DNA from 2 places in the Planococcus shenhongbingii genome. Region 1 is predicted to be linked to the other one. Evidence: a T-box and tRNA genes for the amino acid it is inferred to sense, from the RefSeq annotation. Region 1 holds a T-box; the other holds one or more tRNA genes.
The links. The T-box of region 1 lies ahead of trpS (tryptophan--tRNA ligase). A T-box ahead of a tRNA ligase gene usually reads a tRNA of that ligase, here a tRNA-Trp.
Positions count from the first base shown of each region.

Region 2: it has a tRNA-Trp gene. The T-box ahead of trpS (tryptophan--tRNA ligase) is inferred to sense a tRNA for this amino acid. The anticodon was not compared.

Region 1 is NZ_CP129235.1:2,788,741-2,792,121, reverse strand. Features, by position in the region: gene QWY16_RS13815 (peptide ABC transporter substrate-binding protein) at 1-262, shown strand, start outside; gene trpS (tryptophan--tRNA ligase) at 341-1,330, opposite strand; T-box leader at 1,374-1,588, opposite strand; gene QWY16_RS13805 (DUF3899 domain-containing protein) at 1,633-1,974, opposite strand; gene QWY16_RS13800 (peptide ABC transporter substrate-binding protein) at 2,214-3,381, shown strand, end outside.
Region 2 is NZ_CP129235.1:1,120,744-1,124,124, reverse strand. Features, by position in the region: gene QWY16_RS05565 (metal-dependent hydrolase family protein) at 1-778, opposite strand, end outside; tRNA gene QWY16_RS05560 (tRNA-Leu) at 944-1,027, opposite strand; tRNA gene QWY16_RS05555 (tRNA-Cys) at 1,037-1,110, opposite strand; tRNA gene QWY16_RS05550 (tRNA-Gly) at 1,119-1,193, opposite strand; tRNA gene QWY16_RS05545 (tRNA-Gln) at 1,199-1,270, opposite strand; tRNA gene QWY16_RS05540 (tRNA-His) at 1,280-1,355, opposite strand; tRNA gene QWY16_RS05535 (tRNA-His) at 1,400-1,475, opposite strand; tRNA gene QWY16_RS05530 (tRNA-Trp) at 1,495-1,568, opposite strand; tRNA gene QWY16_RS05525 (tRNA-Tyr) at 1,576-1,659, opposite strand; tRNA gene QWY16_RS05520 (tRNA-Thr) at 1,663-1,738, opposite strand; tRNA gene QWY16_RS05515 (tRNA-Phe) at 1,756-1,831, opposite strand; tRNA gene QWY16_RS05510 (tRNA-Asp) at 1,849-1,924, opposite strand; tRNA gene QWY16_RS05505 (tRNA-Met) at 1,929-2,005, opposite strand; tRNA gene QWY16_RS05500 (tRNA-Val) at 2,229-2,304, opposite strand; tRNA gene QWY16_RS05495 (tRNA-Glu) at 2,320-2,394, opposite strand; tRNA gene QWY16_RS05490 (tRNA-Ser) at 2,416-2,505, opposite strand; tRNA gene QWY16_RS05485 (tRNA-Asn) at 2,513-2,587, opposite strand; rRNA gene rrf (5S ribosomal RNA) at 2,601-2,716, opposite strand; rRNA gene QWY16_RS05475 (23S ribosomal RNA) at 2,837-3,381, opposite strand, start outside.

The DNA.
Region 1 (3,381 bases):
TCAGAATAAAATGGGCTACTCCAATCCGGAATTCGACGCTTTGGTGGAATCTGCCAAAGGTGAACTGGCCCAAGACATTCCGGCACGCTGGGATGCAATGGCACAAGCAGAGCGGATATTAATCGAGGAAGATGCCGCAATTGCGCCTATTTATCAGCGGGGTGCGATGGTGCTGCAAAAACCATATGTCAATGATATTGTAACGCATCCGTTCGGTGGGGATTATGGTTATAAATGGGCTTATATTTCTGGGAAGCAATGACAAAAAAAGTTTAGATAGCTTTTGAAAATTCATTCTAAAAACCAAAAAGAAAAGGCTACAATAACTGTAGCCTTTTCTTTATTTTCGCTTACGGCCTAAGCCCATCGCATTTTCCATTTTCTTCAACGTCTTATTCGCTAAATGATTAGCTTTTTCAGCGCCTTCATCCAAAATTCGGTCAAGTTCTTCTGAATTCAAAAGTTCCTGGTAACGTTCTTGAATGGGAGCAAGATGATCGGTTACTGCTTTTGCGACAGATGCTTTAAAGTCTCCATAGCCAGCCCCTTCATATTTAGAGACAAGGGACTCAATGCTTACATCGGAAAGAGCGGCTTCGATAGTCAACAAATTGGAAATACCGGGTTTGTTTATAGGATCAAATTTTACTATGCCTTCTGAATCCGTGACAGCACTTTTAATTTTCTTTTCGATGGTCTTTAAATCATCGAGCAACGTGACAATCGCTTTTTTATTGGTATCCGATTTGCTCATTTTTTTCGTCGGATCTTGAAGCGACATAATGCGGGCGCCATTTTTCGGAACACGGATTTCCGGAATCTTCAATACTTCATTAAAACGCTTATTGAAACGTTCCGCCAAATCACGCGTCAGTTCAATATGCTGCTTTTGGTCATCTCCAACGGGTACCACATCCGTTTGGTAAAGGAGAATGTCTGCAGCCATCAAAGGCGGATAAGTCAGAAGCCCGGATGAAACCGAAGTGCTTTTTGCAGACTTATCTTTGTACTGTGTCATGCGCTCGAGTTCACCGATAGTAGAAATGCATTGCAGCATCCAACCGGCTTGGGCATGTGCCGGAACTTCCGATTGTATGAAGAGAGTGACTTTCTCCGGATCAATGCCGACAGCAAGATATAAAGCTGCAAGAGCTTTAATGTTTTTTCTCAACTCCAGCCGGTCTTGCGGCATGGTGATGGCATGCTGGTCCACGATGCAAAAAATGCATTCAAATTCATCCTGCAGGTCCGTAAATTGCTTAAATGCGCCGATATAATTTCCTAAAGTAACGGTACCGGTAGGTTGTACACCAGAAAAGATTTTTTTCATCCAAATTCCTCCTCAATATAAAAAACACAGCACACATCCCTAAAAAAGGGACGAATGATGTGTTTTTCCGCGGTACCACCCTAGTTGCCGTCACCGGCCACTCTTCTTCATAACGTGAAGATCACGGAAACGGCTACTTTCAAGTTCACCGGTTCAGCTCAAAAGCCCATTCAATACTGCCCAACATCTGTTTTCACCAACCACAGACTCTCTATTATAGAAGGAACAGCATTTACTCTTCTTTTTCATCGCTCATTTTCTATTTGTTTATTATAATACAAAAAAGTTTTTATATGCAAGATTTATAGCTGGTAGATAAAAAGTGAAATTCCCATAGCCAGTAAAGTGACGCCGCCAATGATCAAGAGAGGAGTGCTAGATACAGCAAAAAGTTCAGAAGGCGCACGCATTTCGTCATCTTCTAAGGTAGATTTGCCCTTAAAGACTTTTCTCATGCTCATTGTAAATATATCAAATACTCCAGTCCGTATAACAAAAACCCATAAGCCGATAAAAAACAGAACTCCGCCATAGATAAAAGAATTGTTTATATAGGACAAAAGAGAGAAAGCTTCACTCCGCAATACCATCGTCAAAAAAATTAAAACTTGGATAATAATTATACCAAGAATAGTTATTTTCATTTTTGCACCTCTGTTCTTAGTTTATTGTAGAAGAAATAATAAAAAAAATCAAAATTAAAAATAAAAAAATTGTTAAAAAATCCTTATAAAACCAATATTCATGCTATTTTATGTAATATTAATGACATATCGTTGTTACAATGTTGTAACTAGTCAAAAAAAAGTGCTGTACAACTAAAAAAGATTATGTATAATTAACAGTGTACCAATTTTTCAGAAAATTTAAGGGGGTCACGTAAGTGAAAAACAGCAAGTTATTTTGGCTATTAGGCCTGGTTTTAGTTCTTAGTGCCTTCCTAGCGGCATGTGGCGGCGGGGGAGAAACTACAACTGAACCATCAGAAACAGACGGCAACACAGAAAAAACTGATGAAAAAGCATCAGGGGATTTAGATTCAGTACAAGAGTTGAATTTAATGGAAACCGCTGAAATTCCAACAATGGATTCAGCACTTGCTGAAGACGCGGTAGCTTTCAACATTATGAATAACGTAAACGAAGGTTTGTACCGCTTGAACCAAGAAAACATTGCAGAACCGGCTATGGCTGAAAGCGAACCTGAAATCAGCGAAGACGGATTAACTTACACTTTTAAATTGCGTGATGCTAACTGGTCAGATGGTACCCCAGTTACAGCCCAAGATTTCGTATTTTCTTGGCAGCGTGCTGTGGATCCAGCTACTGGATCACCTTACGGCCCTTACATGATGGCTGGCACAATCAAAAATGCTGCAGCTATTGCAGAAGGTAAAATGGACAAAGCTGAACTTGGTGTAGAAGCGAAGGATGAAAAAACTCTAGTGGTAACACTTGAGCGTCCGGTCCCTTACTTTATGTCATTAATGGCTTTTGGAACATTCCTTCCACAAAAAGAAGCTTTCGTCACTGAAAAAGGAAAAGCTTACGCTTCCAATTCTGACAACCTTCTTTACAACGGACCATTTGTATTGACTAACTGGGACGGCACAGGCCTGACATGGTCAATGGAAAAAAATCCAGAGTACTGGGATGCAGAGACAGTTAAACTTGATAAAGTTAACGTGGACGTAGTTAAAGAGGCAGGTACTGGGCTTAATCTTTATGATTCAGGCGAAAAAGACCGCGCTGGTCTTTCTGGTGAGTACGCTATGCAACATGCTGACAATCCAGAAGCTGTTAGAGAATTAGAGCCGACTGTATTCTACTTAAAATTCAACCAAGAACGCAATGGAGAAAAAACGCCATTAGCAAACGAAAATATCCGTAAAGCGATTTCTTTGGCTTACAACAAACAAGATTTAGTTGATGTAGTATTAGCTAACGGATCACTTCCAGCTGACTTCTTAGTACCAACTGAATTCAGTTTTGACGAAGAGAAAAAAGATTTCCGTGAAGTTAACGGAAAAATGAACGAGTTTAATGCGGAAG
Region 2 (3,381 bases), 1.7 Mb from region 1:
TCGCTTCATCATCCAAAAAGATGCCATGTTCAATCGAATGAATGCCTGCACGCACGGCATTTTTTATACCTTCAGCTCCTTGGGCGTGTGCCATTACTTTTATGCCACCCCGGAATGTCGCTTCTTCTACAATAATCGACAACTCTTCTTGGGAATACTGGGTGAATTCCGGATGATCTGTCGGACTCATCACTCCTCCTGTCGCATGTACTTTAATTACTTCAGCACCCGCTCTGAGCATTTCCCTAACTCTTTGCCTCACCTGTTCGGGGCCGTCACAAATCCCTTCTGGCATTCCCGGATAGCTTTTAGCGGTAATGTCCAGCCCCGATCTCATCCAGGAGTCTCCATGTCCACCTGTAATTGTTAGAGGATTAATGCTCAGCTGCATCCGAGGACCCGCAACCAACCTGTTTTCTACTGCTTGTTTAATGCCAAAATCCGCAAATCCTGCATCACGGACAGTAGTCACTCCAGCATTAAGAGTGTTTTTCATATAGCCGATTGCTTCATAAAATTTTAAGGCGAACGGTGTCTTTAAAGTTTCGCGTATATCTTTTATCTGCATAGCGATATGCACATGTGTATCAATCAATCCTGGAAGAATATAACCGCCTTGTGCATCAATTTCCTCTATACCTTCTTCAGGAATTTTCATTTCTGAAAGCTTTCCTATAACTTCTATACGGTTGCCGTTTAAAAGTATCGCTGCTTCATGAAATACCTGATTCCCCGTTCCATCAATTAAATGCCCGTTCTTAATCAACTTATAAGTCATAGCATCTCCTCCATCCCTATGAATTGTCTGAATATTAATAACAATATCATTTATAATAAAAGATGCAAAGTTCTTTGCTAAAGAAAGAAAGCACAAAAAAGCCCCCAGTTTTGAAGTTAATCAAAACTGGGGGCTTATAAAGGACAGGCAGGTCCTTTTAAAAGATACCGGCGGTCGGGGTCGAACCGACACTCCCGTGAAGGAACGGGATTTTGAGTCCCGCGCGTCTGCCAATTCCGCCACGCCGGCAAATTATTATGGAGGCGGCAACCGGACTCGAACCGGTGATAAGGGTGTTGCAGACCCATGCCTTACCACTTGGCTATGCCGCCAAAAATGTTGGAGCGGAAGACGGGGGTCGAACCCGCGACCTCCACCTTGGCAAGGTGGCGTTCTACCACTGAACTACTTCCGCAAAAGCTGGGGTACCTGGATTCGAACCAGGGCATGACGGGATCAAAACCCGTTGCCTTACCGCTTGGCTATACCCCAATAACTGGATGGGGCGGACGAGGGGAATTGAACCCCCGAATGCCGGAATCACAATCCGGTGCGTTAACCACTTCGCCACGACCGCCATATTATCATTAGTATATAAATCATTCATTAAAATAAAAAACATGGGGCGGACGAGGGGAATTGAACCCCCGAGTGCCGGAATCACAATCCGGTGCGTTAACCACTTCGCCACGACCGCCATCATATAATTTAAAAATTGGCAGGGGCAGTAGGAATCGAACCCACATCGGAGGTTTTGGAGACCTCTGTTCTACCGTTAAACTATGCCCCTATAAAACTGGTGGTGGGGGGCAGATTCGAACTGCCGAACCCGAAGGAGCGGATTTACAGTCCGCCGCGTTTAGCCACTTCGCTACCCCACCTAGTGGTGCCGGAGAAAGGACTTGAACCCTCAACCTACTGATTACAAGTCAGTTGCTCTACCAGTTGAGCTACTCCGGCATGGAGATATAAAAAAATGGTGGGTCAGGACGGAATCGAACCGCCGACACTTAGAGCTTCAATCTAATGCTCTACCAACTGAGCTACTGACCCATTTTGTTATGTAAAAATGGCGGTCCCGACCGGGATCGAACCGGCGATCTCCTGCGTGACAGGCAGGCATGTTAACCGCTACACCACGGGACCATTTTGGTTGCGGGGGCAGGATTTGAACCTGCGACCTCCGGGTTATGAGCCCGACGAGCTACCGAACTGCTCTACCCCGCGACAATAATATAGGTGATACTTTGTTTCTCTTACGCGCGTTTCGTAATGGACACCTGCATCGCCTTCGGCTGCTTCGGTGTTAATCGCTGTCTTCGTTCAGCGATTTGCTCTACCCGCGACAATAATATAGGTGATGATTTTCTTTCCGTCTACTTCTTCAATGGCCATTATATTATATAGAAGAAAATTTTTAACGCCTTGTTGAAGTTATGTATTTAGGAAATGGTGGAGGATGACGGGATCGAACCGCCGACCCTCTGCTTGTAAGGCAGATGCTCTCCCAGCTGAGCTAATCCTCCAGGTAATTAAAGTGTTGGTGACCCCTACGGGATTCGAACCCGTGTTACCGCCGTGAAAGGGCGGTGTCTTAACCGCTTGACCAAGGGGCCTTGATTATTGAAGTTATCTACTGGCGGAGAGCAAGGGATTCGAACCCTTGAGACGGTTGCCCGCCTACATGATTTCCAATCATGCTCCTTCGGCCACTCGGACAGCTCTCCAAAAGAATGGCTCCGAAGGTAGGATTCGAACCTACGACCATCGCATTAACAGTGCGGTGCTCTACCACTGAGCTACTTCGGAATAATATTGATCAGCCTGGCAACGTCCTACTCTCGCAGGGGGAAACCCCCAACTACCATTGGCGCAAAAGAGCTTAACTGCCGTGTTCGGGATGGGAACGGGTGTGGCCTCTTTGCCATCATCACCAGACTAATTTTGTTTTGAAAGACAAGTTTTATTATACCAATAATATAAAGTATATCAAGCTTTTTTTGAAAAAACTTTTTACTTGCGCCTTCAAAACCGGATATGCGACATTGAACAAACAGTTTGGTTAAGTCCTCGATCGATTAGTATTCGTCAGCTGCACGCGTCGCCGCGCTTCCACCCCGAACCTATCTACCTCATCGTCTTTGAGGGATCTTACTTGCTTGCGCAATGGGAAATCTCATCTTGAGGGGGGCTTCGTGCTTAGATGCTTTCAGCACTTATCCCGGCCACACATAGCTACCCAGCGATGCCCCTGGCGGAACAACTGGTACACCAGCGGTGTGTCCATCCCGGTCCTCTCGTACTAAGGACAGCTCCTCTCAAATTTCCTGCGCCCGCGACGGATAGGGACCGAACTGTCTCACGACGTTCTGAACCCAGCTCGCGTACCGCTTTAATGGGCGAACAGCCCAACCCTTGGGACCGACTACAGCCCCAGGATGCGATGAGCCGACATCGAGGTGCCAAACCTCCCCGTCGATGTGGACTCTTGGGGGAGATAAGCCTGTTATCCCCGGGGTAGCTTTTATCCGTTGAGCGATGGCCCTTCCATGCGGAACCACCGGATCACTAAGCCCGTCTTTCGACCCTGCTCGACCTGTCCG